One region of the Dorea sp. 210702-DFI.3.125 genome, then DNA from elsewhere that is predicted to be linked to it. Evidence: predicted binding sites of a transcription regulator. Region 1 holds the regulator's gene; the other holds the start of a gene.
The links. The regulator Rex, encoded in region 1, represses fermentation and respiration genes when NADH is low (regulators of the CRP and FNR family bind a similar motif). The targets are predictions, from matches to a motif close to ATTGTTAANTANTTAACAAT.
Positions count from the first base shown of each region.

Region 2: the regulator Rex is predicted to act here: its motif matches at 13,770-13,789, upstream of LI164_RS04080 (NAD(P)-binding protein).

Region 1 covers NZ_JAJCNF010000001.1:57,852-74,150, reverse strand. The annotation lists gene alr (alanine racemase) at 1-7, opposite strand, end outside; gene LI164_RS00330 (NAD(P)H-hydrate dehydratase) at 11-1,525, opposite strand; gene LI164_RS00325 (redox-sensing transcriptional repressor Rex) at 1,606-2,247, opposite strand; gene LI164_RS00320 (ABC-F family ATP-binding cassette domain-containing protein) at 2,450-4,375, shown strand; gene LI164_RS00315 (NUDIX domain-containing protein) at 4,390-4,893, opposite strand; gene LI164_RS00310 (NADP-dependent isocitrate dehydrogenase) at 4,909-6,108, opposite strand; gene LI164_RS00305 (GntR family transcriptional regulator) at 6,168-6,824, opposite strand; gene ilvA (threonine ammonia-lyase) at 7,161-8,375, opposite strand; gene ftsY (signal recognition particle-docking protein FtsY) at 8,369-9,316, opposite strand; gene smc (chromosome segregation protein SMC) at 9,385-12,945, opposite strand; gene rnc (ribonuclease III) at 12,953-13,648, opposite strand; gene acpP (acyl carrier protein) at 13,714-13,950, opposite strand; gene plsX (phosphate acyltransferase PlsX) at 13,985-15,007, opposite strand; gene LI164_RS00270 (AEC family transporter) at 15,074-16,027, opposite strand.
Region 2 covers NZ_JAJCNF010000005.1:41,057-57,355, forward strand. The annotation lists gene LI164_RS04005 (adenylate kinase) at 1-103, shown strand, start outside; gene map (type I methionyl aminopeptidase) at 108-872, shown strand; gene LI164_RS04015 (KOW domain-containing RNA-binding protein) at 951-1,205, shown strand; gene infA (translation initiation factor IF-1) at 1,218-1,436, shown strand; gene rpmJ (50S ribosomal protein L36) at 1,756-1,869, shown strand; gene rpsM (30S ribosomal protein S13) at 2,116-2,484, shown strand; gene rpsK (30S ribosomal protein S11) at 2,534-2,929, shown strand; gene rpsD (30S ribosomal protein S4) at 2,990-3,583, shown strand; gene LI164_RS04045 (DNA-directed RNA polymerase subunit alpha) at 3,614-4,573, shown strand; gene LI164_RS04050 (bL17 family ribosomal protein) at 4,735-5,271, shown strand; gene fdhF (formate dehydrogenase subunit alpha) at 5,749-8,460, opposite strand; gene LI164_RS04060 (NAD(P)-binding protein) at 8,457-10,292, opposite strand; gene LI164_RS04065 (formate/nitrite transporter family protein) at 10,334-11,146, opposite strand; gene LI164_RS04070 (molybdopterin molybdotransferase MoeA) at 11,235-12,449, opposite strand; gene mobB (molybdopterin-guanine dinucleotide biosynthesis protein B) at 12,484-13,557, opposite strand; gene LI164_RS04080 (NAD(P)-binding protein) at 13,893-15,725, shown strand; gene LI164_RS04085 ([FeFe] hydrogenase, group A) at 15,719-16,299, shown strand, end outside.

The DNA of each region.
Region 1 (16,299 bases):
GTTTCATAATCTAGTTTTCCTCCTGTATCGTCATGGCTGTTCCTGCCTTTTGTGCAAGTTCCCTTGCGAGAAGACTGTATGCGCCTTGTTCCTTCTCTATAATCTCACCAGCTCTTCCGTGAATATAAACACCGAGAAGCGCTGCTTCCCATTCAGAAAGTCCCTGTGCGAGATACGATGCGATAATGCCTGCCAGCACATCCCCGGATCCGGCTTTTGCCATAGCCGCACAGCCGGATAGATTTACCGCTACCCGCTCTCTCGGCTTTGCAATGGTTGTTCTGGAATCCTTCAGTACACAGGTAACGTCATATTCTTTAACAAATGTACGAAGTGCTACAATACGATCTTTTTTTACTTCAGCAATCTTCAAACCGCTGATCCGTTCAAATTCTTTCATGTGCGGTGTAAAGATAAAATGTTCACAATCTGCACCACACAGATAATCCATATGTTCAGACAAAATATTAAGTCCGTCTGCATCTATGACACACGGTTTCTTTGTATATGCAATGGTTTCTTTTAAAATCTTCCTTGCAGTCTTCTTTGTTCCAAGTCCGGAACCTATAGCTACGACATCTGCCCAGTCGATCAAGCGATGTAGTTCATTGACATCATATTTTTCATAAGTTGTAATGATCGCTTCCGGGATCTGGCTCTGTAAGATCACGAGATTCTCTTTAGCAGTATAGATCTGCACCAGCCCGGTACCTGTCCTGTAAGCTGCAAGTGCGCCAAGATATGCAGCACCTGACATACCTTTGCTTCCGGTGATCATAAGAAGCTTTCCGTAAGTTCCTTTATTGGAGTCCGCATTTCGTTTCGGAAGAAGTGCTGCATAATCACTGCCCTCCAGTGTACAAACTGTTTCCTCATCTCTTTCCAGTGGAAGTGATACAATTCCGATATCCTCGGATACACAGATTCCTGCATAACTTCTTCCCGGATCAAGTACAAGACCAACTTTCGTCTCCTGAATTGTCACAGTATAGTCTGCACGCACTGCAGTTCCTAATACATTTCCTGTAGTTGCGCAAATTCCGGAAGGAATATCCACGGACATACGGACTGCATCAGACTGATTCACACACTCTATAATCTGTGCATATCTGCCTCCAACCTCCCGGCAAAGTCCAACTCCAAAAATTGCATCGATAATTAAAGTATACGGTTCACTTTCAAATGCTTCTTGCTCAAACCGCTCCTTAAACTGTGCTCCTGTATTTTTCAACTGTTCTATCTGATGGGCAGTCTCTGGTGTGCAGTGATCTCTGTTTCCGACCAGAACTGCTGTTACGTCACACCCTTCCCATGCAAACATTCTGGCAATCGCAAAGCCGTCCCCGCCATTATTTCCAGAACCACAGAGGACACATATTTTATTTAAATTAATTTTCCAGTCTTTAATGTGATCTACACATGCTCTGGCAGCCCGTTCCATAAGTTCCAGGGACGGGATTTTAAGTTCATTTATCGTAAATGAATCTGCCGTTTTCATCTGTTTAGCATCTGGCAAATATCTCATAGTTTTGATTCCTCCTGATAGAAAGAAACGTGCAAAGCCAGGATGCAATCTGAACAAACCTGTCTTTACACGTTATCTCCTTAATTATGTTCTTCCTTGTAGCGGCATATATTATATGACAGCCTCATCAGACTCTCGGATAAATGTACATTCTCAACAATCACACTTTCCGGAAGATTCAGATCTGTATGTGCAAAATTCCATATTCCGTGAACATTGTGATCTGCCAGAAATTTTGCGACTTTGATTGACTCATCCTTTGGAATCGTCAATGCTGCAATATCGATACTGTTCTCATCTACAAATTTCGGAAGCTCGTCCATCATCTGAATTGGAACACCACGAACTTCTTGCCCGTCAAGCTCCGGATTGATATCAAACAATCCTTTTAAGATAAATCCCCGCTTTTCAAATGATGCATAGTTCGCAAGTGCACGCCCCAAATTACCAGCACCAATAATAATAATATTATGATCCTGTTCCAATCCAAGAATTTTTCCGATTTCTGAGTACAGATATTTTACATTATAGCCATACCCCTGTTGCCCGAATCCGCCAAAATTATTAAGATCCTGACGAATCTGGGAAGCTGTTACTTTCATTCTTTTACTAAGCTCATTGGAAGAGATTCGTTCTACTCCCTGCTCGATCAGCTCCCCAAGGTATCTATAATATCTGGGTAATCTACGGATAACTGCCTGTGAAATTCCCCTGTTTTGCATGATCCGCACCTCCTTCCTTCAAAAATTTCTACTCATTATTATAGGCAATCGTTAGTATAATGTCAAACTTTTTAGTTGTTTTTTGTAGTATTTTCGTTATAATAGTATAAGATGATGCCAAAATTATGCGGTCGCAGCGCCGGACGCAGCCCTGCGGCATCTTTATTTCTCAAAATCACAGGATTTTATCAAGGAGGATAGGATGATACTTGCATGTCACAATATCAAAAAAGCCTTTGGAGAGGAAGTAATTGTCTCCGGCGGCTCCTTTCATATAGAAGACCACGAAAAAGCAGCTCTCGTAGGACCGAACGGTGCTGGAAAGACAACACTTCTTAAGATGATCGTTGGTGAGATTCAGGCGGACGGCGGCAATGTTGTTCTGACACGCGGCAAGACGATGGGATATCTGGCACAGCATCAGGATATGAATAATGACCATACGATCTATCAAGAGGTACGCACTGCAAAAGCCGATATTCTCGACATGGAGCGGCAGATTCGTGAGATTGAACAGGAAATGAAGCATTTAAGCGGAGAACGTCTGGAAGAACGTATGAATACATACCAGCGGCTCACAGCAGCATTCGAACGTGAAAATGGATACGCCTGCGAAAGTGAAATCACTGGTGTTTTAAAAGGACTGGGATTTACAGAAGAAGAATTCGCAAAACCGGTTGCAACTTTATCCGGAGGTCAGAAAACCCGTGTTTCTCTCGGAAAACTGCTCCTCACAAAGCCAGATATTCTGCTTTTGGACGAGCCAACCAACCATTTGGATTTAAATTCCATCTCATGGCTGGAAACTTATCTTCTGAATTATCCCGGTGCAGTACTGATTGTCTCTCATGACCGGTATTTCCTGAACCGGGTTGTAACAAAAGTCGTCGAGATTGAACTTGGCAAGCTTACCACTTTCATGGGCAATTATACAGATTACGCCCAAAAAAAAGAAATGCTCCGTGAAGCCAGAATGAAAGAGTATCTGAACCAGCAGCAGGAAATTAAGCATCAGGAAGCGGTCATTGAAAAGCTCCGCTCCTTCAACCGCGAAAAATCCATCAAGCGTGCAGAAAGCCGTGAAAAGATGCTGGATAAGATGACCCCGGTTGAAAAACCGATGGAACTACATACAGATATGCATTTAACACTGGAACCTTCCTGTGTCAGCGGTAATGATGTCTTAAGTGTCGAGCATTTAAGCAAAGCATTTCCACCACAGATTTTATTTGAAGATGTCAGCTTCGAAATCAAGCGTGGGGAACATGTCGCGATCATCGGAGATAATGGAACCGGAAAAACAACAATCCTTAAGATTTTAAATCAGGTACTCAAAGCTGATTCTGGAAGTTTCCGTCTCGGTTCTAATGTAAAGATTGGTTACTACGATCAGGAACACCACGTTCTACACATGGAAAAAACTATTTTCCAGGAGATTTCCGACGACTATCCTAATCTTAATAACACGCAGATCCGTAAAGTGCTGGCAGCATTTTTATTTACCGGAGATGATGTATTTAAACTTATTAGTGACTTAAGCGGTGGCGAACGTGGACGCGTGTCCCTTGCAAAGCTGATGCTTTCTGAAGCGAACTTCCTGATTCTCGATGAGCCGACCAACCATCTGGATATTACATCAAAAGAGATTCTGGAACATGCACTGAATAATTACACAGGAACGGTTCTTTATGTTTCACACGACCGTTACTTTATCAATCAGACTGCAACACGTATCATGGATCTTGTTAATCATACGTTTGTAAATTATATTGGAAATTATGATTATTATCTTGAGAAAAAAGAAGAACTGACAGCCGCATATTCCAATACGTCTCGCTTAGAAAATAATTCCTCTTCTGCAGCTGCTGACTTGGCCTCTGATTCAAAGTTAAGCTGGCAGGAACAAAAAGAAGCTCAGGCAAAAGAACGGAAACGCGCTAATGAATTCAAAAAGACAGAAGAACGGATCGGTGTTCTGGAAGATAGAAGTGCTGAAATTGATATTCTAATGGCGCAGGAGGAAGTTTATACGAATTCAGTAAAATGTCAGGAACTTGCAAAAGAACGTGCAGAAATTGACGCTGAACTTGAAACTTTATATGAAAAATGGGAAGAGCTGGCCGAATAAGCCAGCTCATTTTTCTACTCTTCAAAAACACGTTTGATACTATCATAATGCAGGAAGATTCCTTCGTCAGCCAGAGCCTTGATCTCATCAGCTGTTGCAATCTTATATCCTGCAGTCTCTTCTGTCTGAAGATGCAGGTCTTCTTCTTTAAAATCCTTTTCAAAACGATAGACATCTACAAAATAATTGTCGCCTTCTCCAGGATTTTCTCTGTGATAGGTAAACATATAACCGCCCACACAGCCATTTACATCCAATCCTGTTTCTTCCAGTACCTCACGACGTACCGCTTCCTCGGAGCTTTCACCTGCCTGTGCAGCGCCTCCGGAAACTTCCCACCAGCCTGGTGCCCATGCCTTTGTCAGAACGCGGCGGGTAATCAGATATTTTCCATCTGGACGGCGGATCACACCTAACACTGTCAAGTGATACTCATCCTCTTTCAGGCACCAGTCATTGCGCTTCATTTTTCGCCCGGTCAGCTGTTTGTTTTTATCATAAATATCCCAGTATTCCATGCATTTCAACTCTTTCTATACTAACTTTTCAGCAATCGCTTTAATAAAGTCTTCACTGTTTAACACTGTTGGATTCGGAAGTGTTGTGATAAGAGCCAGATCTTTTGTCATCTTTCCTTCCTCAATTGTATCAATCGTTGCCTTCTCTAATTTATCTGCAAAATCCATCAGCTCCTGATTTTGATCCAGTTCACCACGTTTACGAAGAGCTCCGCTCCATGCAAAGATTGTTGCAACAGAGTTAGTAGAAGTTTCTTCGCCTTTCAAATGCTTGTAATAATGACGCTGTACTGTACCGTGAGCAGCTTCATACTCGTAATATCCTTCCGGTGATACAAGCACGGATGTCATCATGGCAAGAGAACCAAATGCAGAAGAAATCATATCGCTCATAACATCTCCATCATAGTTCTTGCATGCCCAGATGTAGCCTCCTTCAGATTTCATAACACGCGCTACAGCATCATCGATCAATGTGTAGAAATATTCGATACCGGCTTCATCGAATTTCTCTTTATATTCTGCATCAAAGATTTCCTGGAAAATGTCTTTAAATGTGTGGTCATATTTCTTAGAAATTGTATCTTTTGTTGCGAACCAGAGATCCTGCTTTGTGTCTAATGCGTAATTGAAGCAGCTTCTGGCAAAGCTCTCGATAGAACCACAGAGGTTATGGATTCCCTGAGCAACCCCTGGTCCGTCATATTTGTGGACAAGTTCTTTGATCTGTGTTCCATCATCTCCTGTATACACAAGCTCTACCTTTCCAGGTCCAGGAACCTTGATTTCTGTATTTTTATATACATCACCATAAGCATGTCTTGCAATGGTAATTGGCTTTTTCCAATTTTTAACGCATGGCTCAATTCCTTTTACAACGATCGGTGCACGGAATACAGTTCCATCTAAAATTGCACGGATGGTACCATTCGGACTTTTCCACATTTCCTTCAGATTATACTCTGGCATACGCGCAGCATTCGGTGTAATTGTTGCACATTTTACTGCTACTTTGTACTTCTTTGTTGCTTCTGCGGAATCAAATGTAACCTGATCATTCGTCTCATTACGATGTTCAAGTCCAAGATCATAATAATCTGTATTTAGCTCAATAAATGGATTCAGAAGATGTTCTTTGATCATCTTCCAAAGAATTCTTGTCATCTCATCTCCGTCCATCTCTACAATTGGTGTTGTCATTTTAATTTTCGCCATGTCTTTGTCCTCCTGCCACTATATAAACTTTACTTATATGATTCTTACAATTTGAAACATTAATCTTCAATTTCGATATGAAGATTTTCCATTACATGCATGATGTGCAGATTTGCAAGTCTTTCCGCTTCATCAGCATCCCCTTTTTTGATTGCTTCCAAAATTGCCTTGTGCTCCTCGATGGACTTCTCAGCCCGGTTTTTTGCACCTACAGACAACATACGTGCCATCTTTACATATTTGTGAAAGTCCGATAACGTATGTTCCATAATCCGGCTGTTGGATGCTTCATATAAAACATGATGGAATTTACCGTCAAGATCTGACACCTGAACAACTTTGTCCTTATCCTTTTTCAAATGAAACTCAGATAAAAGAACAATTTCTTCCAGCTGCTCAATCTGTTCCGGAGTGATATGCTCTGTCGCCCATCTGGCGCACATACCTTCCAACATAGAACGAATCATGTAAATATCCTGAACATCTTTCGGCGTAATGCCTGTTACATAGGCTCCTTTGTTAGGAATAATCTTTACAAGTCCTTCCAGTTCCAGTTGCCTAAGTGCCTCACGAACCGGAGTCCTGCTAACTCCCATCTCCTCACCGATTGTAATCTCCCTGAGTTCATCACAATCCTTATAGACACCGGATAAAATATCCTCCCTCAATTTTTCAAATACCCTTCCTCTAAGAGAACGGTCCTGATACTCTTCCATAATTTTAACCTTCTTCGTGACCTTCTGGAATCTTTCTGACACTAAAAAGTCACCTTTCTTTTTATATAATGCACTTCGTGTATAATTGTATACAATCCAATCTCATATGTCAAGAGACAAAACAAAAATCCTTCAAAAATCCCATAGCAAAAAGAGAAAACCCGAAACTTTTTTTGAATCTTGCTCTTTCTGGTTTTCTCTTCTATGCTATTTTTATTCAAGAATGCCTCGGCATTCTTGCTGCAAGGTGCGCGTCATGCAATTGCATGACATACTTCTACTGCGCACCTCTGCAATCCTGCCGGAGGCTATATCAGCTGGGGGATTGACTCCCAGCTAATATAATTTTGCACCGATCTCTCTTGGCCGGAATCCTTTTTCTTCCAGAGCTTTCATAATCTGGTTCTTATGCTCTGTACCGTAAGCTTCCATTGTAATACGAAGCTCCACAGCAGCATTACGGTTGGTGCTAACGAACTGATTATGCTCCAGTTTAATAACATTTCCCTGGGCATCAGCAATCGTCTGAGCAACAAGCGCAAGCTGTCCCGGTTTATCCGGAAGTAATACAGATGCCGAAAAGATACGGTCTCTCTGAATCAGTCCATGCTGTACAATGGAAGACATTGTGATAACATCCATGTTGCCTCCACTTAAAATTGCAACCGCCTTCTTTCCTTTCAAATCTAACTGCTTGAGTGCTGCAACTGTCAGCAGTCCGGAATTCTCAACAATCATTTTATGATTTTCGACCATATCGAGGAAAGCTCCGACAAGCTCATCATCTTCTACAGTCAGCATCTGGTCGATGTTCTTCTTTGCATACTCGAAAATGCGGTCTCCGACACGTTTTACTGCAGTACCGTCTGCTATGGTATTTGCACTGTCCAATGTAACCGGCTCGCCAGAAGCAAGTGCCATTGTCATACTTGGCGCAGCAGCAGGCTCAACACCAATCACTTTAATCTTTGGATTCAACATTTTTGCAAGTGTAGATACACCTGTAATCAATCCGCCGCCGCCAACTGGCGCAAGAATATAATCGACGGTTGGAAGCTCCTGCACAATTTCCATTGCAATACTTCCCTGACCTGCTACGATGTCCAGGTCATCAAACGGATGTACAAATGTACTTCCGCGCTCCTGAGCCAGTTTTTCGGCATACGCACAGGAATCATCATAGACATCTCCGTAAAGGATCACCTCTGCGCCGTAGCTTTTTGTACGATTTACTTTGATCAATGGTGTTACTGTCGGCATAACGATTGTAGCCTTGCATCCGAATTTCTGTGCTGCGTATGCAACACCCTGTGCATGGTTTCCGGCTGATGCAGCCACCAGTCCTTTTGCTCTTGCCTCTTCAGACATTGTGCTGATCTTATAATATGCGCCACGCACTTTATAAGCTCCTGTATACTGCATATTTTCCGGCTTCAGATAAACCTTACCGCCCGTCTGCTGGCTTAAGTTTTCACTGTATACCAGTTTCGTCGGAAGAGTTACGTTTTTTACAATTTCGCTTGCCTCTTCAAATTTTTCTAATGTTAACATACTTCATTCTCTCCTTTTACATCAAACAATGCATTTACAAATGTATCAGAATTAAATTTCTGCAAATCATCAATCGTCTCGCCGACACCGATATATTTTACCGGAATACCAAGTTCCGCCTGGATTGCAACTGCAATACCACCTTTTGCAGTTCCATCCATTTTTGTCAGGATAACACCGGTAATATCAGCAACTTCATTAAATTCCTTTGCCTGAGCAAGTGCATTCTGACCTGTTGTGGCATCTAGCACTACCAGTGTCTCACGATATGCGTCCGGAAATTCACGGTCAATGATTTTATTCATTTTACGAAGCTCTTCCATCAGGTTCTTCTTATTGTGAAGCCGTCCGGCAGTATCAATCAAAAGTACATCGGCATGTCTTGCCTTGGCAGCTGCAACTGCGTCATAGACAACGGCTGCAGGATCAGAACCTTCCTGGCCTCCGATCAATTCTGCTTGTGCACGGTTCGCCCACTCTTTCAACTGATCTCCCGCTGCAGCACGAAATGTATCTGCGGCAGCCAGCACAACTTTTTTATTCTGACTGCGGAGTTTTCCAGCTAATTTACCAATCGTAGTTGTCTTTCCGACACCATTCACTCCAATGACCATGACCACCGAAGTTCTCTCTTCAAATTCATAAGCAGCTTCTCCGACGTCCATCTGCTCTTTGATGCTGTCAATCAGGATTTGTCTGCATTCAACAGGTTCTTTGATATGCTGGGTTTTTACCTTTTCTCTTAATTTGTCCAGAATATCATAAGTTGCCTGAACTCCGAGATCGCCCATGATGAGGACTTCCTCCAGTTCTTCATAAAAGTCCTCATCAATATGTGTAAATCCGTTAAAAATACTGTCCATGCCGGACACAATATTATCTCTTGTCTTTGTGAGACCATCGACAAGTCGTCTGAAAAAACCTTTCTTTTCTTCTGCCATACTTTTACTCCTTTCAAGGCCGGCTCCCTGCCAATATATTTCTTTGTTCTATCTTACCTGCGCTTTCTCTAATCGTCCAGTTCATCTTCCAGAAGACTGACGGACACAAGTGTCGAAATTCCTTTTTCCTGCATGGTGATTCCGTACAGACGGTCTGCCGCAGTCATTGTACCTCGTCTGTGCGTAATGACAATGAACTGTGTATTCTTTGTAAGCTTATGCAGATACTGTGCAAAACGGTCAACATTGCTATCGTCCAGTGCTGCCTCAATCTCGTCAAGCAGACAGAACGGGGACGGCTTGAGATTCTGAATTGCAAATAATAATGAGATTGCTGTCAGAGCCTTCTCTCCACCAGATAACTGCATCATATTCTGCAGTTTCTTTCCAGGTGGCTGAGCAATAATACGAATTCCTGCTTCCAGAACATCTTCATCGTCCATCAGTTCCAATGTACCTTTTCCGCCTCCGAACAATTGCTTGAATACGTGGTCGAATTCCTGACAAATGTGTGCGAACTGCTCTGTGAACTGCTTTCGCATCGCTTCGTCCAATTCTGCGATAATTTTTTCCAGTGTTGCTTCTGCTTCCACGAGATCATCATGCTGCGTCTTTAAGAACTCATATCGCTCCGATACATTTTTATAGTCCTCAATGGCATTGACATTAACATTTCCCAAAGCGCGTATTTCTCCTTTTAATTCCTGAATACGCTTTTTCATCTTCGCAACATCCGTTAAATTTTCATTCCTAAGCTCCATCGCACGATTATAAGTGAGTTCATACTCTTCCCACATATAATTGAACTGCTTCTCGGCAGCTTCTTCATAACTGTTCTTCTGGCTCTCCAGACGAAAGATTTCTTTATCCAGATCAGAAATCTGCCTGGAGAGATCTTCACGCTTCTGTAAGAAATCTTTATGGCGCTGGTTCAGATCTTCACGTGTCTTCTTCGCCTTTTCAATCTCATCCTGAATTTCCACAAATAATTCTCCGGAATTCTCAATCGTCTGGCGCAGTTCCTGAATCTGAGATTCTTTTTCCTCGATTTCTTTGCTCGTACCGCCTTTACTTGCTTCCAGCCCCTTCAACTCTTCGCGGAATTTTTGCATCTCTTCCTGAATACGTTCTGCATTTTCCATTACGAACAGAACCTTTTGTTCTGTAGCAGCACAGGATAAATGTGCATTTTCCGAAGCCTGCTGCTGTAATATTTCCTGATGTTTCAGATCATCTAACTTTGTCTGCCCTTCTTCAATCTGTTTATTCAGGTCACGTTCTAACTGTTCAGACGTATCCAGCTCTACATTGATGGACTGCTGATTATCCATGATATCACTGATCTCCTGATCCAGTTGCTGTGTCTCTTTCTGAATTTCCAGCGCAGTCTGATTCGCTGCTTCAATCTTGCTCTTTGCCTGATCGGCATTCATCTTCGCTGTATTTTGGCGGACATATGCTTTCTGTAGTAAATCTTTGATCTGTTCGATTTTATTATAGTAACCGGAACGATTGTTTTTCAGCTCCGCGATCTCCTGCTCTGTCTTTGCTACATCCGCACGGAGTTTTTGGACAGCCTGCTCCAGCTCTTCTATCTCACGGCGTCTACTTAAAAGGGTGCTGGAATTCTTGAATGCTCCACCAGTCATAGAACCGCCTGGATTGATCAGATCACCTTCCAGCGTTACAATTCGAATAGACTGCCTGTATTTTCTTGCAATGGCAAGTCCGTGATCAATATGATCGACAACCAGTGTTCTGCCAAGAAGAGAGCCTGCCAGTTCCAGGTACTTGTCTTCCACCATAACAAGAGTGTCTGCAAGACCGATAACTCCTGCTTCATTCAATGCCTGTGGCTGAGCGATTCCTCCATGGGAACGGATCTGCGTCAGTGGGAGAAATGTTGCACGACCGAATTTATTCTTTTTCAAAAATTCAATCATACGTTTTGCTGTCTGTTCGTTATCTGTAACAATATTCTGGATACTGCCGCCAAGAGCCGTCTCAATGGCTGTCTCATATTTTTTCTCTACTTTAATAATATCTGCAACAACACCTAACAGCCCTTTTTCATGACTGCGGTTATCCATAACACGCTTAATACTGTTACCGTATCCGTCATAGCGTTCAGTCATATTTCTAAGAGACTCCAGGCGTGAATGCTCTCTGTGGTAAGCGCTCTGACTTGCACGGATCTGCTCATTTTTTTCATTTAAAGACTTTTGAAGTTCCTGAATCTGTGATTCATAGTTCTTCTTCTCTTCTGCAAAGGAAATAATCTGATCTGATACTTCTTTTAACTCCGCATAAAATGTCTCATATTGTTCTTTCTGAAGACCGGCTTCACTTTGCGCACCAAAATATCTCTGGTTCAGTCCGGATTTCCGCACCTGGATCTGTTCCATCATAGTATCGAACTTCTGGATCTGAGCTTTTGTGGATGCACGGTTTCCGAGAATTTCCCGAATATCATTCTGGTTCTTTTCAATATCAGAACTAAGACTTGCAATACGGATCTGAAGCTTGTTCAGATTCTCTTTTTCAAGTGTTTCTGCTTTTCGGCCGGAATCTAATTCTGCCTGGAGTCTTGTCTGATCCGAAATCAGAGTACCAAGCTGTTCCTCACGCTCGGAAAGTTCCCGTTCAATGGACTGAGCACGATTCGCGTAATGCTCATCATTCATTCTGGCACTGTGGATCTGCTCCTTCAAAAGAGCAATCTGATTCTCCAACTGTTGTTTTAACATGCTTGTCTCAGTAAGCTTGCGATTATAAGTCTCAATAGACGCGTCCATCGTATCGACTTGTTCTTCAATACTTTCATATTCCTGCTTTGTATCTTCATACAAGCGGTTTGCTTCTTCCATCTGAGCCTTTGTCAGATTATCTTTTGCTTCCACATCCCGGATCTGCTCTTTCAGGCGGTCTGCTTCTAACAGAAACATATTGATATCATAAGTCTTCAGTTCTTCTTTTTTCTTCAGATATTCTCTTGCTTTCTCAGACTGCCGTTCCAATGGGCCGACCTGCTTCTCAAGCTCCGAAAGAATATCATTGACACGGATCAGATTCTGCTGTTCCTCTTCCAGCTTCTTCACAGACATACTCTTACGTCTTTTGAATTTTACAATACCGGCAGCCTCATCAAACAACTCTCGCCGCTCTTCCGGTTTACCACTTAAGATCTTGTCAATCTGTCCCTGTCCGATAATGGAGTATCCTTCTTTACCGATACCTGTATCATAAAATAATTCATTAATATCTTTCAGCCTGCATGCACTGCCATTGATCAGATATTCACTTTCACCAGAACGGTATAACTTTCTTGTTACCGTAACTTCTTCGAAATCAATCGCAAGTTTATGATCTGAATTATCCAATGTGATTGCTACAGACGCATAGCTTAACGGTTTACGGTTCTCTGTACCGGAAAAGATAACATCTTGCATTGTGCCGCCTCGAAGCTGCTTGACACGCTGTTCACCAAGTACCCACCGCACCGCATCGGCTACATTACTCTTACCACTTCCATTTGGTCCGACAATTCCTGTAATACCGTTGTGAAAATCGAATTTTATCTTGTTTGCAAAGGACTTAAACCCCTGCACTTCTATGCTTTTTAAATACATACAACACCTACTTTATATTCTTTTTGCGGAGCATCAGAATGGTCTTGTAGGCAGCTTCCTGTTCTGCGCTCTTTTTTGTACGTCCTTTTCCGATTCCATAGACCTGTTCTCCGATCTGAAGTTCGACCTGGAAAGTTTTATCGTGATCTGGGCCCTCTTCCCCAACCAGATGGTAAGAAAGTTCTTCTTTAAAATGTGCCTGCACAATTTCCTGCAGGATAGTCTTGCTATCATAAAAGAGCTTTTTATTCTCCAGGTCTTTTAAAATGAATCGGTTGATAAACTCTTTTGCATTAGCAAAACCACCATCTACATAGATTGCACCAATCAGTGCCTCCATAGCATCAGAAGTAACAGATTCTCTCTTCCTTCCTCCTGTTGCATCCTCTCCTTTTCCAAGAAGCAGATATTCTCCAAGTTCAATCTCCCGTGCACAAAATGCGAGTGCTGGTTCGCAGACCATGCTGGCGCGGGTCTTTGTTAATTCTCCTTCCGGAGTTGTCGGATGTTCAAAAAATAAAAATTCACTGGACACAAGTTCCAGTACTGCATCACCCAGGAATTCCAGGCGCTCATTACATTCATACTTCGGAAGATGCTCTTCATTCACATAGGAGCTGTGACTCATTGCCTTCTTAAGAAGCGCAAAATCCTGAAATGTATATCCGATTCTATGTTCTAATTCTTTTAAATTTCTCTTCATGCTCATTCTCCTATAGTCAGAAAGAGAGAAAGCCCTTTTTTCCGGACTTTCTCACTTATAATATCTTAGTTGTTTCCAGTTGCATTCTGGATCTGCTCAACAGCATCTCCTACCGTTACGATCTTCTCAGCATCTTCATCACTGATTTCAAGTTCAAACTCATCCTCTATAGCTGTAACAATCTGGAATACATCCAAGGAATCTGCGTCCAGATCATCCTTGAATGTAGAATCCATTGTAATTTTGTCCTCGTCAACATCACAGACCTCTGCAATAATTTTTTTCAGTTTTTCAAACTCCATAATTACGTCTCCTTTTGCTTGTTTGTTCATTCTATTATTCAGCGGCAGCTTCTTCCGCCTGAATACTTGCTTTGATTTTCTCACTGATATTCTGTTGTTTAAATGTGACACACTGAATGATTGTATTCGTCACTTCTTTTGCTTTCGCACTTCCATGGGTCTTAACTACAAGACCGTTCAGTCCCAGAAGCGGAGCTCCACCGTACTCTGTAGCATCGAATGTCTTCAAAGTCGTCTTAAGCGCCGGTTTTACAAGAAGCGCGCCAATCTTGCTTCGAAGAGTGGACATCATACCGCCTTTGATCTTATCGACAAGAACAGCCCCCAGTCCTTCATAAAGCTTTAAGATCACATTTCCCACAAATGCTTCACAGACAATTACATCTGCCTGGCCATGTGGAATCTCTCTCGCCTCCACACTTCCGATAAAATTAATTCCCGGAAGTTCTTTTAACTGTGGAAATGTATCTTTGACCAGTGCATTGCCCTTCTCTTCTTCCGCACCGATATTCACGATACCTACCTTCGGATCCTTTATACCAAGAACATTCTCCATATAGATGGACCCCATCTTGGCAAACTGAAGAAGATGTGCCGGTCTGGCGTCTACATTCGCACCACAGTCAATCAAAAGAGAAACTCCTTTTTCCGTTGGAATAAGCGGAGCTAATGGCGCACGGTCAACACCTTTGATTCTGCCAACAATCACCTGTCCGCCCACAAGAATCGCTCCTGAACTTCCAGCAGATACAAAAGCATCTGCTTTTCCCTCTTTTACAAGCTTCATCCCGACTACGATGGAAGAATCTTTCTTCCTGCGTATAGCATGTACCGGCGGCTCTGCTGTCTCGATCACTTCTGTCGCATTCACAATCTCGATCTGCTCTGGATTGTATGTCTTGCCTTCCAGACCTTTTCTTATGACGTCTTCAATACCGACCAGAATGACTTTTACATTCTTTTCCTTGGAAATGGCATCAATTGCGCCGTCAATCATTGCAGCCGGAGCATTATCTCCACCCATAGCATCCAGTACTACTGTTGTAATTTCTGACATGATATTTCCTCCTGTCTCTACTGGTAATATTCTACTAAACATCACCGGAAAAATCAACACGTATCTTTACAACATGACAATCAATGCAGCTGTGATCAATCCGATACTGATCAGCATCGAAATGGAATTAATTGTACTGGAAAGCTCATAATCTTCTCCCAGAGCATCTGTATAAGCTGGGCAGGCGCTGGCAATCGGGCTTAAAAATGCAAGAACAAGCGCTTGTCTGATCTGCAGCGGGAATGGCAGACAGAAAAAAGCAATCGCAGCAAATGATATGGTCACTGCATAACGCGTGAACAAAATCCGGATCACATGACTGATTCCATCTTTTTTAATATTCAGTTTGAATCCGACCCCAATCATCAGCATCGCCGTAAATGCATTGGCATTGGAGCCAATCTGTGTAACCGACAATACAAGTCTGGGAATCGGAATCCCTAGAATCAGAACAATCAACATCCCAAAATAAACAAGAAACGGAGTGGATCTACTCAATGCCCGCCCCATAGTCTTCAGCGAATTTTTTAACTGTGTTTTGGCAGCTGTCTCTGTTCCCGGCACCCTATGTATGGAGTTTTTGAATACTTCCGCAACTGCCTTTGCCCCACCGTTACAATAAAAAGCATTTCCCATATCAAATAGCGTGATGCCAAGAAGACTAAGCGGCTCTAAAAAGCTCTGTGCAAACGGCAGGCAGAAATTTCCGATATTATATCCTGACAAATTCAAAATATCAAATGGAATATTCTCTTTTTTCCCTGTTATTCTCGATGTAAAAAACGCAATAAACATCATAAGAATTCCAACAAAAAGACTAAGTCCTGTCACTGTTAAAAGCGAAATCTGAAAATCTACTTTTGAAAATGAATAGATAATTGCACAAGGCAACGTGATATTCAGCAAAATTTTTGCAAGTGTACGAAAATCCTGTTCATGAAAAAATCCGACTTTCTTCAGAAAAACTCCAAGTGCAATAATAAGCAGATATGCTGCTGCGCGGTATAAAATGTCGTTCATAATCTGTCCCTCTACTTCTATTTTACTCAGGTTTTACTATACCACAGAATTTCATTTTTTCAATCCTTAACTTCCAATCTTATATAGTTACCGTTCATAGTACCTGTGCTCAGTAACCTTATATCCACCCACAGTAATCCCAATCACGAATCTTGTTGTCATATAAAATGGCACAAAAAAAACAGCTTTAAGCTGCTACGAAGTTAAATCAATAAAATTTATACACATGGACTATACATAACCGTTGAAATTCGTTTGTTTAAATTGGGGTA
Region 2 (16,299 bases), on a different contig from region 1:
ACTGATTGATTACTACACAAATGCAGGAATCTTAAAGACAGTTGACGGAACAGTTGACATTGATGTTGTGTTCCAGAACATTGTGGAGATTTTAGGAGCGTAACAGCATGCCGGTCACGATAAAATCAGCAAGAGAAATTGAACTAATGGCAGAAGCCGGAAGAATTCTTGAGATTGTACATAATGAACTACGTGACGCGCTCCATGCGGGGATGAGTACGCTGGATATCGACAGATTAGGAGAAGAGATTATACGCAGTTATGATTGTATTCCTTCCTTCCTGAATTATAACGGATATCCGGCATCCATCTGCGTATCTCTGAATCAGGAAGTTGTTCATGGAATACCGGACAAACACCGACTGATTCAGGACGGAGATATTGTAAGTCTGGATGCAGGAGTCATCTACAAAGGGTATCATTCAGATGCGGCCAGAACTTATGGAGTAGGTGAAATCAGTAAAGAAGCAAAAAATCTGATGCAGATAACAAAAGAATGTTTCTTTGAAGGTATAAAATATGCCAGAGAAGGTAATCATTTATTTGATATATCCGGTGCAATCGGAGATTACGCCAAAGAACATGGATATGGTGTTGTTCGTGATCTGTGTGGACACGGAATAGGAACACATCTGCATGAGGCACCTGAAATTCCGAATTTCAGGATGAACCGGAAGGGAATGCTTCTGAAAGCAGGTATGACATTAGCGATTGAACCAATGATCACGGCAGGTGGTCATGAAGTTGACTGGCTGGATGATGACTGGACAGTTGTCACCAGAGATGGTTCACTAGCAGCACATTATGAAAATACAGTGCTGATCACAGAGGGAGAACCAAAACTTCTCTCGCTTAGTGAGAAGGTATTATAATAGAAGAAAACGATCTGACAGTCAGATTCGAATTCAATATTATGATTCGAGAGAAACTCAAATATAGGAGAGATCGCTATGGAACAGTTTGAAACAGGAATGATGGCCCGGTCCAAAAGTGGACATGATGCCGGAAAGGTGTATGTAATCACAAAGGTTGAAGAGGCATACGTATATTTAGTGGATGGAAAAGTAAGAACACTGGATAAGCCGAAAAAGAAAAAGAAGAAGCATGTCCAGTTGATCAAAGAAAGCTTTGATATTCAGGGCGCCACAGATGTGGACATAAAAAGATGGATCAAAATTTGGAATAAGGAAGATAATCAGAATTAGGAGGAAGCGTATATGTCAAAAGCTGACGTAATAGAAATTGAAGGAACAGTAGTAGAAAAATTACCAAACGCAATGTTTCAGGTTGAACTTGAGAATGGACATCAGGTTCTGGCACACATCAGCGGAAAACTTAGAATGAACTTTATCAAGATCTTACCAGGAGATAAAGTAACACTTGAGTTATCCCCATATGATCTTTCAAAAGGAAGAATTATCTGGAGAGATAAATAGGAAGAGATTTAAAATAATCTTGAAAAGGATATAGAAATATATCTGAAAATTCGAAAATAGACATTAAAATAAGCTAAAAAAAATATTCGAAAAAATACTTGAAAAAATTTAAAAAACTCAAGAAAAAGTATTGACTTTATTTGAGATATAATGCTACAATATATAAGCGCGTTTCTGGGCGCTTATATTTGCGTTATCATATATTTGAAGAACAGTCGGTGATACAGTCTTCAGATATTTTCATGAGTTGCAAAATGATATGATAAAAGAAACCGTGCGAAACAAAAGGCAGAGCAATGGATGAAAGGAGGATCCCCTAATGAAGGTTAGATCATCAGTAAAACCAATTTGCGAAAAATGCAAAGTAATCAAAAGAAAAGGAAGCGTTCGCATTATCTGCGAAAACCCGAAACACAAACAGAGACAGGGTTAATTAATTAGGCGGCTGATAGTCAGGACACGCCAGGCGGTGTGTAGAGACTATTTTAAATATACAAGGAACACCTTTAGCCGGTGATGATTCCTCGTATATTGCTTCTAATGCCGGTCCGTCATTACCGCGCAGCTTCCATAAAAGATGCGGTGACCGGAAAGGGCATGATACCGAACATGCCTGGGACATGGAGATGTGTCCCCTATTAAAGACGATAACAAACAAAGAAAGTGGAGGAACAGTCACATGGCACGTATTGCAGGTGTAGATTTACCAAGAGACAAACGAGTTGAGATCGGATTAACTTATATCTACGGAATCGGTAGAACAAGCGCAACCCGTATCTTAGCACAGGCAGGAGTTAATCCTGATATTCGTTGTAGAGATCTTACAGACGACGATGTAAAGAAAATCAGTGCAGTAATCGACGAGACTCAGACTGTAGAAGGAGATCTTAGAAGAGAGATCGCTCTGAACATCAAGAGATTACAGGAGATCGGATGCTATAGAGGAATCCGTCACAGAAAAGGACTTCCGGTTCGTGGTCAGAAGACTAAGACAAATGCAAGAACAAGAAAAGGTCCTAAGAGAACAGTAGCAAACAAGAAGAAATAAGTAACAAATAACAAATAACACAAAAAGGAAAGCGTAGGTTAGTTTTATTATGGCAAAGAAAGTTACAAAGAAAGTGACAAAGAAACGTGTCAAGAAAAACGTTGAACATGGACAGGCTCACATTCAGTCATCTTTTAATAACACAATCGTTACATTAACAGATGCTCAGGGAAATGCTCTTTCATGGGCAAGTGCGGGCGGTCTTGGATTTAGAGGTTCAAGAAAATCTACCCCTTATGCAGCTCAGATGGCAGCTGAAACAGCAGCTAAAGCAGCATTAGTACATGGTTTAAAATCAGTTGACGTAATGGTTAAAGGACCAGGTTCAGGTAGAGAAGCAGCAATCCGTGCACTTCAGGCATGCGGAATCGATGTAACAAGCATCAGAGACGTAACACCGGTACCACACAATGGTTGCCGTCCGCCGAAGCGCAGAAGAGTCTAGTTACAATAATTACGTTAATGGATTGTAGTATCCGAATATTTATAGGAGGAAAATTAAAACATGGCAGTAAATAGAGTTCCGGTTCTTAAAAGATGTAGATCCCTCGGTATGGATCCAGTATATTTAGGAATTGATAAAAAGTCTAACAGACAGTTAAAGAGATCCAATAGAAAGATGAGCGAGTATGGTCTTCAGTTACGTGAGAAACAGAAAGCTAAATTCATCTATGGTGTATTAGAGAAACCTTTCAGAAACTACTTCGAGAAAGCTCAGCGTATGAACGGAATGACAGGTGATAACCTGATGATCCTTCTTGAGTCCAGACTTGACAACGTAGTATTCCGTATGGGATTTGCTAGAACAAGACGTGAAGCTAGACAGATCGTTGATCATAAGCATGTACTTGTAAATGGTAAGCAGGTAAATATTCCATCTTACCTGATCAAAGCTGGTGATACAGTAGAGATCAAAGAGGCTAAAAAGAGCTCTCCAAGATACAAAGAGATCGTAGAGGTCACAGGTGGACGTATGGTTCCAGACTGGTTAGAAGTAGATCAGGAGAACCTGAAAGGAACAGTTAAAGAGCTTCCAGCACGTGAAGCAATCGATGTTCCAGTTGACGAGATGTTAATCGTCGAGTTATATTCTAAATAATAACCAGTAACCCCACAGGAGGTGGACTTAGTGTTTGATTTTAATAAACCCAATATAGAAATAACAGAGATTTCAGAAGATAAAAAGTATGGAAGATTTGTTGTAGAGCCTTTGGAAAGAGGTTATGGAACAACATTAGGTAATTCTCTTCGCAGAATTATGCTTTCATCATTACCAGGATCTGCTATCAGCCAGGTAAAGATTGATGGCGTTCTGCATGAGTTCAGCTCCATCCCAGGAGTGAAAGAAGACGTTACCGAAATCATCATGAACCTGAAGTCACTGGCTATCAAGAATACATCTGAGACAGATGAGCCGAAGACTGCATATATCGAGTTCGAGGGTGAAGGTGTTGTCACAGCTGCAGATATACAGGTAGATCAGGATATTGAGATCATGAATCCAGAGACTGTTATCGCTACATTGAATGGTGGAGCAGACAGCAAATTATATATGGAGCTGACCATTACAAAGGGCAGAGGATATGTAAGTGCTGAGAAGAATAAGAACGATGAGTTACCAATTGCAGTAATCCCAATCGATTCTATTTACACCCCAGTGGAGCGCGTGAATCTCACAGTTGAGAATACACGTGTCGGACAGATTACAGATTTTGATAAACTGACATTAGATGTATATACAAATGGTACATTACTTCCAGATGAGGCAGTCAGCCTTGCTGCAAAGGTATTGAGCGAGCATCTGAAACTCTTTATTGATCTGTCAGAAGTAGCACAGGCTGCTGAAGTCATGATTGAGAAAGAAGATGACGAGAAAGAGAAAGTGCTTGAGATGAGCATTGATGAACTTGAGTTATCTGTTCGTTCATACAACTGTCTGAAGAGAGCTGGAATCAACACAGTTGAAGAGCTCACAAACAGAACATCTGAGGATATGATGAAAGTTCGTAACCTTGGACGTAAGTCACTGGAAGAAGTTCTTGCTAAGCTTGATGAATTAGGATTAAGCTTAAGCAAAGGAGAAGAGTAAACACTGAATACTTATAGGAATGTGAGCCGTAAGGTGATACATTCGTTAAGCATTAAGTGAAATAGATGTTATCTGCTGGTAAGACCGTAAGAGCACAGCAGAGCATTTGGCTAGTAAGCCCGAAGAGTATAACCAAGTGTTAAATATGGAGGAAATTTAAAATGGCAAAGTATAGAAAACTCGGCAGAACATCAAGCCAGAGAAAAGCTTTATTAAGAAACCAGGTAACAGCACTTCTGAACAACGGAAAAATCGTTACAACAGAAGCTAAGGCTAAAGAGATCCGCAAGATCGCTGAAGGTCTTATTGCTATGGCTGTAAAAGAGAAAGATAACTTCGAAGAAGTTACTGTAAAAGCTAAAGTTGCTCGTAAAGATGCAAATGGCAAGAGAGTAAAAGAAGTTGTAGACGGAAAGAAGAAAACAGTTTACGACGAAGTTGACAAGACAATCAAGAAAGATATGCCTAGCAGACTTCACGCTCGCCGCCAGATGCTGAAAGTTCTTTACCCTGTAACAGAGGTTCCTACAGCACAGGCTGGAAGAAAGAAAAACACAAAAGAAGTTGATCTTGTTGCTAAATTATTTGACGAGATCGCACCAAAATACGCAGATCGTAAAGGTGGATACACAAGAATCGTTAAGATTGGTCAGCGTAAAGGTGACGCAGCTATGGAAGTTCTTATCGAGCTTGTATAATTGCAAATACTTCTATCATCTGAATAAGATAATATTAAAGCTGTCATGTGAAAACATGGCAGCTTTTTGTAATTTCTATGAAAATAAAATGTTTGATAATTTGCAAATAAGATATGTTGTCTTGTAGTTTACGATAGAAGGAGCTCCATCGCTTATACTTACACTCCAAGCACTGGACGTTTCCATGAGCCGTAGAACAAGCAATCATGTTCAGTAAGAACTTCCATGATTGCTAACGTGAATAGCTTCATTACATCTTTTTATTTATTGCAGGGTAAATAAAACTTCAACAGCCAGTCAATAAACAGGAATACAAAGCAAAATACATGCCTATGTGCGACTTGAGTACAATGGAGATGAGATAATGTCAATCGTGTAAGCCATTGCTGTACACGATTGACACGCTTATTAGCTCATCGAAATGTTCTGTACTCGGAGCGCAAAGGCATGTATTTGCTTATAAGTATTCCGTCTTATTTACGCTGTAATCTTCTCAACTTTAACCGTACATACTTTGTACTCTGGTGTACTTGAGATGGAATCCAGTGCATCGCTTGTCAGCCAGTTTGCACCACCTTCGATATAGTGGAAAGGCATCCAGCATTCACCAGGATTTGTCTTGTAGGATACGGTAGCTTTTGCCTGAATCGTTCCACGTCTGGAAGAAATGGAAACCATCTCTCCGTCTTCAACGCCAAGCTTTTGTGCATCTTCTGTGTTTAACTCGATAAAGGACTCGCCGGCAATCTGATTGATCCCTTCTGTCTTATCAGTCATAGCACATGCATTGTAATGATAGAGAATACGTCCTGTCATCATGATCAGAGGATATTCCTCATCTGGAAGCTCCATAGAAGGTGTGTATGCAGCTGGTCTGAAATATCCAAGACCTCTTGCAAATTTTCCTACGTGCATAATTGGTGTTCCAGGGTGATCTTTTGATGTACATGGCCACTGAAGTCCCTGTCCGTTTACTTCTTCGCTGTCCAGTCTTTCATGGCTGATACCGGCAAATGAAGGAGTTACAGATGCAATTTCATCCATAATCTGTGCAGGTGTCAGATGAGGCTGTGGATAGCCCATACGACGCATGATCTCAGTGAAGATCCAAGTATCAGGCTTTGTATCACCTTCAATCTCTACGGCCTTTCTGACGCGCTGTACACGTCTCTCAGTATTAGAGAAGGTTCCTTCTTTTTCAGCATAAGAACGTCCCGGAAGAATAACATCAGCAAGTTTTGCAGTCTCAGTCATGAACAGCTCATCAATTGCGAAGAAGTCCAGTGACTCAAGAGATTTTATAACGTGATGTGTATTCGGATCTGTTCTGACCGGATCCTCTCCGAAGATAAACAATCCTTTAATATCTCCACTGATCATCTTAGGGAAGCAGTCCGTAGCTTTTGTACCAATATTCGGATTCAGCTTCGTATCCCATGCTTTTTCAAATTTCTCAAGAACTCCAGGTTTGTCGATGTTCTGATATCCGCTGAACTGGTTCGGAGAAGCACCCATATCGCAGGCTCCCTGTACATTGTTCTGACCACGGATTGGGTTAACACCACATCCAGGTTTTCCAAGTTTACCAACCATCATAGCCATGTTAGACAGGGACATAACACCTTCTGTACCAGTATGATGCTCTGTAACACCAAGACAGTACATAATTGGCGCACGATCAGCTTTTGCGTAAATACGTGCAGCTTCTCTCAACATATCTGCATCGATCTGACAGATCTCTGCTACTTTTTCAGGTGTATAATCTTTGACCATTTCTTTCATAGCTTCGAAGTTCTCTGTACGGTCTTCGATGAATTTGTGGTCGATTAAGTCTTCTTCAATGAAGATATGCATCATACCATTTGCAAACGCTACGTTTGTACCTGGTTTTAATTTCAAATGGATATCAGCATCTTTACACAGGTCGATATCACGTGGGTCAACTACGATGAGTTTAGCACCGCGCTGTACGGCCTGACGAACCTGCATTCCGATAACCGGATGTGCATGTTCCGGGTTAGATCCTACAAGGAGGATAGCATCAGATTCATGAGTAATATCATAAATAGTATTTGTCATAGCTCCTGAGCCAAGTGTGGTTGCCAATCCGGCAACAGTAGGAGCATGTCAAACGCGCGCGCAGTTATCGGTATTGTTGCTCTTAAACGCTGTTCTTACCATTTTCTGAAGCATGTAAATGTCTTCGTTGGTAGAACGAGAGCAGGCAAATCCGGCCAGCGCCTCACCTCCATATTGATTTCTGATTTCTGAGAATTTGGAAGCTACGAGATTTAAAGCCTCATCCCACGTAGCACGCTCAAATTCACCAGTTTCTTTGTTCTTAATTAATGGATAACGGATTCTTGCATCACAGTCTACGAAGTCGAAAGAACCACTACGTCCTTTGACACAGAGCAGATTGTGGTTGGAAGGACCGTCTGCACCCTGCACGTCTACGATTTTGCCGTCTTTTACGTACAGATCCATCTGACAGCCTGTAGCACAGTGCGGACAGGTTGTGCGGACTTTCTTAACTTCCCATTCACGATAATCTTTTCTTCTCTTAATCGTAAGAGCACCTGTAGGACATGCCTGAGCACAGTTTCCACAAGACTCGCATAAGGAATTCTCCCAGCCTTCGCCGAACGGTACTTTTACATATACACGTGCACCGTTTCTCTCAAGAGAAAGAGCATGTCTTCCGGTCGCTTTTGCACAAGTGCTGATACAACGCTGGCACTGGATACAAAGACCCGGGTCGTAGGAGAGGAATGGATGAGCGTCAAATGGCTCATGCTGTACATCTCCGTGTGATGATTTAAAGTTTGGCACATCAATACCATATTCGCGTGCCATAGCCTGAAGCTCACAGGCACCATTTTTAATACATTTGAAACAGTTTGTTTTATGCTCAGCCATCAAGAGATGGAGAGTGTTCTTTCTGGATTCGATAACAGCTGGGCTGTCTGTTGTAATGTTCATGCCCTGTTTTACTTTTGTGTTACAGGCAGTTACAAGTTTATTCATGCCTTCTACTTCTACGACACAGATACGACAGGAACCAATTTCATTAATTTTTTCCAGGAAGCAAAGTGTAGGAATATGGATTCCATGCTCCCTTGCAGCGCTTAAGATTGACTGACCTTCTTTTGCTTCAATCTGTACGCCATCGATTGTCAGATTAATCATAAGTCTCTACCTCCTACCATAGCTCCACATCCGAAGTGGTCACAACGCAGACAGCGGCATGCTTCCTGCATAGCTTCTTCATGTGTTAAGAGCTCTTCTACATGTTCGAAATCTTTCTTGCGGATATTTGCCGGGCGCTCACCAATCTCTGTACGTCCCATAAGATCACGCATATTTTCTTTTGGTTCCGGTACAACAGCTTCGCAAGTAAGTGTGTGGTGGTAACCAAGATATTCATCAATATTGTGTGCAGCTACTTTTCCGGCAGCGATTGCACGAATTACAGTAGATGGACCAGTTGCACAGTCTCCACCGGTGAATACACCAGGGACTTCTTTTACTTCTGTGTCAAGTCCGGCCTGAAGGATATTCCATTTTGCAGGGATACCAAACTCTTCAAATGGAGCGGATACAATATCCTGTCCAACTGCAATCATGATAACATCTGCTTTGAATTCCTGTTTTTCTTTTGCAGCATCCTTTGGTGCCGGTCTGGATCCGCGATAAGCACTGATCATCTGTGGCTGTGTGATCAGAGATTTGCAGTTACCATTTTCATCTTTTGTAATCTCGATCGGAGCCTGCAGTGTTACAAGTGCGATTCCTTCCATAACTGCGGACTCAATCTCGGACTCCAGGGCAGTCATGTCTTTCTGGCGGCGACGGTAAATGATGGATACTTCTTCAGCGCTACATCTGACAGCACTTCTTGCACAGTCCATAGCAACGTTACCACCACCGATAACGACAACACTTTTACCAGTGTAATCAGGAAGATTTCCATTTCCAATCTGATCCAGAATATCTACAGCAGATACAACATTTCCGGCGTCAGCACCTTCAATACGAAGTGTCTTACCTGTCTGAGCACCAATTCCAACAAAAATTGCATCATGTTTCTCGTAAATATCTTTGACAGGAATATCTTTTCCGATTGTTGTGTTATATGTAACATGGATATCACCGCTATTTAAGATCGCACGGATATCTTCATCTAGACGATCTTTTGGGAAACGGTAATTTGGAATACCATAACGGAGCATTCCGCCAAGTTTATCATGTGTTTCATATACTTCAATCTTATGTCCCATAAGAGCTAAGAAGTATGCAGCAGTCAGTCCGGCAGGGCCGCCACCAATGACACCGATGGATTTTCCTGTAGAAGGATTCGGTTTTGGTGTAGCAACTTTGTCGACCGGCATCATATCAACCGCATATTTTTTCAGTGCACGGATGTTGATCGGTGATTCCAGCATCTTTCTTCTGCAACGCTCCTCACAAGGATGCTCACAGACCATGGCACAGGCCGTCGGGAACGGATTGTCTTTACGGATCAGATTAATTGCTCCGGCGTAATCCTCTTCACCAACTAATGCGATATATCCCGGAATATTTACATGTGCAGGACATAAGGAGATACAAGGTACTTTTTGTCCAATGAACTCCTGACATTTTTTATTTTCAATATGACTTCTGTACTCCTCTGCAAACAGAGTTAATCCTTTTAGTACCTCATCAGCAGCATTCCAGCCAATGGCACAGTCTGCAGATGAACGGATCATTGTAGCCATCATACGAATATTGTCTAATGTTTTTTCGGTTGCGCGGCCATCTAACACTTTCTGCATCAGACGTGCTACAAGTGGAAGACCATCGCGGCATGGGACACATTTTCCACAAGTCTGGTTTGCAGCCGTACGCAGCATAGAAATCTGCATAGTAATTGGGCAGCTTCCAGGAGGATAAACCTCAACCTTATGAGAAAAATGTCTTGAAATTTCATTCATTTTCACGTCATAACCTGACGGATCAGCAAGATATAATTTGCTCATAATTTTCCCTTTCTAAATTCAATAAAGATTATAAAGATTTTTTAGTCGTCTTTTAAGTAAACGAACCAGTAGGCAAGACCTACAAAAACTGCTCCGCCGATAATGTTCCCCAACGTTACCGGAAGAAGATTTTTGGTGAACATAGCTCCCCATGTAAGGCCAGATACGTCAGCGCCGGCAGCAGTTGCAGCTTCAAGATATGCTGCATTTCCCTTAGCAAAAATACCGGCAGCAATATAGTACATATTGGCTACGCTATGCTCGAATCCACATAAAACGAACATCATGATTGGAAAGAACAATCCGATGATCTTGGAAGACACCTGCTTGGCAGCAAATGAAATCCATACAGCGATACATACAAGGAAATTACATGCAATTCCGCGAAGAAATGCATCGCCAAAGGAAAGTGATACCTTACCGGCAGCAGTACTGATCATAGAAGCAGCAAGACCGTTGTTAAAAAGACCGGCCTGATGGCTGAATACACAGATTGCAGCAACACTAATTCCACCGACCATATTGCCAAGGTATACAACTACCCAGTTCTTCAGCATTCCGCCAAGAGTGATCTCTTTTTTGCAGAGCGGAATAACTAGAAGACAATTACCTGTGAACAGTTCACTTCCAGCGAGGAGTACCATAGTAAGTCCTCCCGGGAAGATGCATGCTCCAAGAAACTTGCCTACAGATGCCAGCGGAATAGATACAGCGGCTGCAGTAGAAGCAACGCCTCCAAATGCGATAAAGATTCCGGCCAGTATTCCAAGAACGAACATCTTGGCGACCGGAGTGTTTACCTTCCCCTTTCCGATAGCAATGTAATTGTTAGCAATTTCTTTTGGTGAATTCATAACAAATTCCTCCCTTCCCCATAAAATTTTATTTCTAATATATATGATGCCGGCAAATAGTTATGTGAAAAGACTGTTTGCCCTGATATCATAATATATAGACTTCAAGCTTGTCGCCTGCCGCAAGAGGTTCACTTCCGGCAGGAATGACGGCCAGCAGATCACAATCGCTCATGGAAGAAACAGAACCATTGTGCTGATTACTAAGTGGGATGAAATATAACATACCATTTCTGAAATCTGAATGACCTTTTAAAATTCTTGTCACGGGACTTGATTTTTTAAAATCGACCCCAAGATAAGCAGTTGTCTGTGAAAATGTGATGTCAGATCTTCCAGAGAGTTTTCTCATAAATGGAAAGCCGACACACAACAGACCTGTTGCGGCAGCGCCCGGATTACCAGATAAGCCGAGGATGACTTTTCCGTCTTTTAAAGCTCCAAGCATTGCACCGCCCGGTTTGAATTTTAATCGGTGGAAGAGAAGGTCGCCCCCAATACGACGTATCACTTCCGGCATATAGTCGAAATCACCGGCAGATACACCGCCTGTCGTGATTACGATATCATTGGTCTTAAGGGCTTCAAGTACAGCCTGACACAGGGAATCCAGATCATCACTGACCGTGTTAAGGTAGTTGGCAGTCATATGATGTTTTTGAATGTAACCGCCTAAAAGATATGGATTCGTGTTATAAATCTTACCGTATTCTAAAGGAGAACCCGTATTCAAAAGTTCGCTTCCGGTACTAATAAGCCCGATGGAGAGCTTTTTATAGACCCTGATTTCAGCTATGCCCTGTCCGGCAATCAGTGCCAGGTCAGAAGCGGTAAGAATTTTGCCTTTTGGAACAAGCAAAGTTCCGGCTGCAACATCTTCTCCAGGTGGAATGATGTTCGCGGAGGTAACGGGCGCTGTTAATGTAACCGTATTCTCAGTAAAGGAAGTGCGCTCATGCATGATAATGGCATCGGCACCTTCCGGAACCGGTGCGCCGGTCATGATCCGTGCAGCTTTTCCTTCTGTGATTGGACAGGTCGGAACACTTCCGGCAGGAATTACCTCGGTAACGTCTAAAGTCACAGGATGTTCCGGTGAAGCAGCGGCTGTGTCAACGTGGCGAAGTGCATATCCGTCATATGCGCTTTTTGCAAAAGAAGGCACCGGAATTCCGGCTGTGATATCTTCTGCAAGAATTCGTTCAAAAGCATCTTGTAGTAAAATGTACTCTGTCGGCTGAGTTTCTGGTTTTGCCAGATTCAGGAGGCAGTCAGATGCTTCTTTTAAAGTCTGAATGTTCATATGTATGTTTTCCTTATATAAATGTATCAATTATTTATAAATGTTTTAAATCTCCGTTATGATAATGCTGTAATATACAGTCGGCAATAGCTTCAATATTATCCCGACAGTAAACGGGCGTATCTTGTATCAACTGTCCGGCTGAAGAATCAGCAGTGATATAGGAGATGCAATTGGAGCCAGAAGCAAGTAAGCTTTTATTTTGTTCATCACTTCCAGCCAATAATATAAGCTTTGGATAATCACTCCATTTGAAGCCTTCTAAAAGAATAAGATCGGCATCACCGACAAGCCCCGCAATTGCAGCTTCCTGTAAAGGTTCCCGCTTTACAACGGAATATTTGTCGTTGTCATAGACGATGGAAGCACTCACACCTGCCTGCCAGAATCGATAACTGTCTGTTCCGGGAGAATCAGGTTCGAAAGAATGTCCGTCATGTTTGACTGTGGCGACTTTAAGTCCCCTGTGGATCAGCTCTGGAATCAATCGTTCAATTAAAGTGGTTTTTCCGGAATTTTTAAATCCGGAAATGGCCAGGTAGCTTTTGGCAGTCAGCTTTTGGTATTCCTCTGGTGTATTGATATTCTGTAGCTGCCAGGAATCTTCTTCTACATGATAAAAATGAACTTTTAAGTCATTCAAGGCATCCATGATCCGCAGATTTCCGTTGTTTAAGCACCTTTCCAATGCAGGAATGCAGCTCTTGCAATAAATACCACACAGAGGATGGATCCGTTCATCTGCCGTGACACAGATAAGTGCATCAGTATCAGAATGCTCCATGACTTCCTGAAGGTGATGAGCCAGTGCTCCGGTAAAAAGAGGAACGTCACAGGGGAGAACGAGCAGCGCATTCGACTTGCAGACAGATAAGGCACTGTAAAGTCCGCTCATAGGACCACAGTCTGAATATCGGTCATCAATCATTGAATAAGGGATTTCCGGATGCCGGGCGGCATCATCGACTGAAACCAGAATCTCAGGAAAATCGCGTAGTTCAAAAATCAGTTTGTCGAGAAATGTTGTTCCATTAAGTCTCAGAGAGGATTTCCGATATCCCATCCGACGGCTTTTTCCTCCTGCCAGTATCAGGCAGCCTGTGTTCATTTGTATCACCTCGTGTTGTATTTATCTATAAACAAGCGCGCTTATAGGCGTTTCTTTTGGTTAATTATAGCATTTGAAATTTAAAACCACAAGGAAAGATATATGTTTCACAGGATTGATAAAATTGGGACGGGTTTTAAATGAAACTAACTAAATTATATTTAGAAAATATAAGGACGTTTATAAAAAGAAACTATAGAAAAGACGTTGCTATTGATAAAAAAATAGCATTGTGACTAATTTGGATAAAAGTATTTACAAAAATTTATCCAAATGTTACAATATGACCGTTACTTGTTCTAAAAACAATCGGTAGAGAGGGAAGGAATAAAAAAATGAGTAGATTAACGATCGATACTCCTAGCAGGGCAGACCTTGTTATGGAGCAGCTCTACAAGGATCTTGAGCGCAGAATCGAATCAAGTCCGCCGGGATTATGTCCAGTAGACTTGTCTCGCGCATTTTTGGAGTTATGCCATGCTCAGACTTGTGGAAAATGTGTACCTTGCCGTGTCGGTCTTGGTCAGTTGAATCACCTGATCAGAAAGGTACTGAACGGCAACGCAACAATGGAGACACTTGATATTATGGAGCAGACAGCGAAGTCCATTATGGAGTCTGCCGACTGTGCGATCGGATATGAGGCAGCACATATGGTATATAAGGGACTGATCGGATATCGCGATGATTATATCGAGCATATCAAGAACGGACGCTGTACCTGTACATATAATCAGCCGGTACCATGTGTATCCTTATGTCCTGCACATGTTGATATTCCAGGATATGTAGCGTTAGTTGGGGAAGGACGCTATGCAGATGCGATCCGTCTGATCCGTAAGGATAATCCGTTCCCAACAACATGTGGATTTATCTGTGAGCATCCATGTGAAGCAAGATGCCGTCGTAACATGATTGATGATTCCATTAATATCCGTGGCCTGAAACGAGTGGCAGCAGACTTTGCAGGGGAAGTAGAGCCGCCAAAATGTGCACCAAGCACAGGTAAGAAAATTGCTGTATTAGGAGGAGGTCCGGGAGGACTCAGTGCAGCTTATTATCTGCAGCTTATGGGACATCAGACAACGGTATATGAGATGCTTCCAAAGCTTGGAGGTATGCTCCGCTATGGTATTCCAAACTACAGACTTCCGAAAAATCGTCTGGACGAGGATATCAATGCAATCCTGAAAACAGGAGTAGAAGTAAAATACGGTCTTAAGATCGGTGAAGATATTACAATTCAGCAGCTTCGCAGTGAGTACGATGCGGTTCTGATCACAATTGGAGCAAGTACAGATAAGAAGCTGGGACTGGAAGGCGAAGATGCAGACGGAGTCATCTCAGCAGTACAGTTCTTAAGAGATGTAGGAAAAGACGAAGCACTTGACCTGACTGGAAAAGAAGTCGCAGTTGTCGGTGGCGGTAATGTATCTATGGATGCAGTCCGTACAGCCAAAAGACTGGGTGCTAAGAAAGTCAGCATTGTATATAGAAGAAGAGTTGCAGATATGACAGCCCTTCCGGCAGAGATTGAAGGGGCAATTGCAGAGGGAATTGAAGTACAGACTCTGAAGGCCCCGGCATCTCTGGATATTGATGAGAATCATCACATTAAAGGAATGTATGTGACACCGCAGATGATCAGCGAGATCAAAGGCGGACGTGCAAGTGTAAAAGCAACAGGAGAGCCAGATCAGTATATTCCATGTGATATCCTTGTTGTGGCAATTGGTCAGAATATTGAGACAGACCATTTCGAAGAAGCAGGAATTCCAGTAGAGCGCGGCAAGATCGTGACGACTGCAGGAGGAGATTTCCTGGATATGCCAGGCGTATTTGCAGGAGGAGACTGTGCAAGTGGTCCGGCTACTGTAATCAAAGCGATTGCAGCAGCAAAAGTTGTAGCTGCCAACATTGATGAATATCTTGGATATCATCATGAGATTTCCTGTGATGTAGAGATCCCGAAAGCAAGCCTTCACGACAGAGTACCTTGTGGACGTGTAGAACTTACAGAGCGCGAGGCATGTGAGAGAGTCTGTGATTTTGAAGGAGTGGAGAACTGCATGACCGAAAAAGAAGCAAAACAGGAAGCCTGCCGCTGTCTGCGCTGCGATCATTTCGGATATGGAATATTTAAAGGAGGCAGAGAAAAATTATGGTAAATCTTACAATAGATGGAAGACAGATTTCAGTAGAAGAGAATACCACAATTATGGAAGCTGCCAGATCCGTTGGTATTCAGATTCCGAGTCTTTGTTATCTCAAAGGCATCAATGAAATAGGCGCCTGTCGCGTGTGTGTGGTAGAGCTGGAAGGAAAGGATAGACTGATCACCGCCTGCAATAATATTTGCAAGGAAGGTATGGTCATTTATACAAATAGTCCGAAAGTCAGAAAGGACAGACGTACAACAGTAGAACTGATTCTTTCTGAGCACGACTGTCAGTGTGTAACTTGTATGAGAAGCGGCAACTGCAGTCTTCAGAAAATTGCAAATGATCTGGATATTTTAGAACTTCCATTTCATCAGTATCTGGAACACCAGCCATGGGATAAAACATTTCCACTGATTCGTGATTCTGCAAAATGTATCAAATGTATGCGTTGCGTACAGGTGTGTGACAAGGTTCAGGGGCTTGGTGTCTGGGATGTAGAGGGAACCGGTTATCACACAACAGTTAATGTGTCAGGTCATAATTCTATCCGAGAGGCAGATTGTGCACTTTGTGGTCAGTG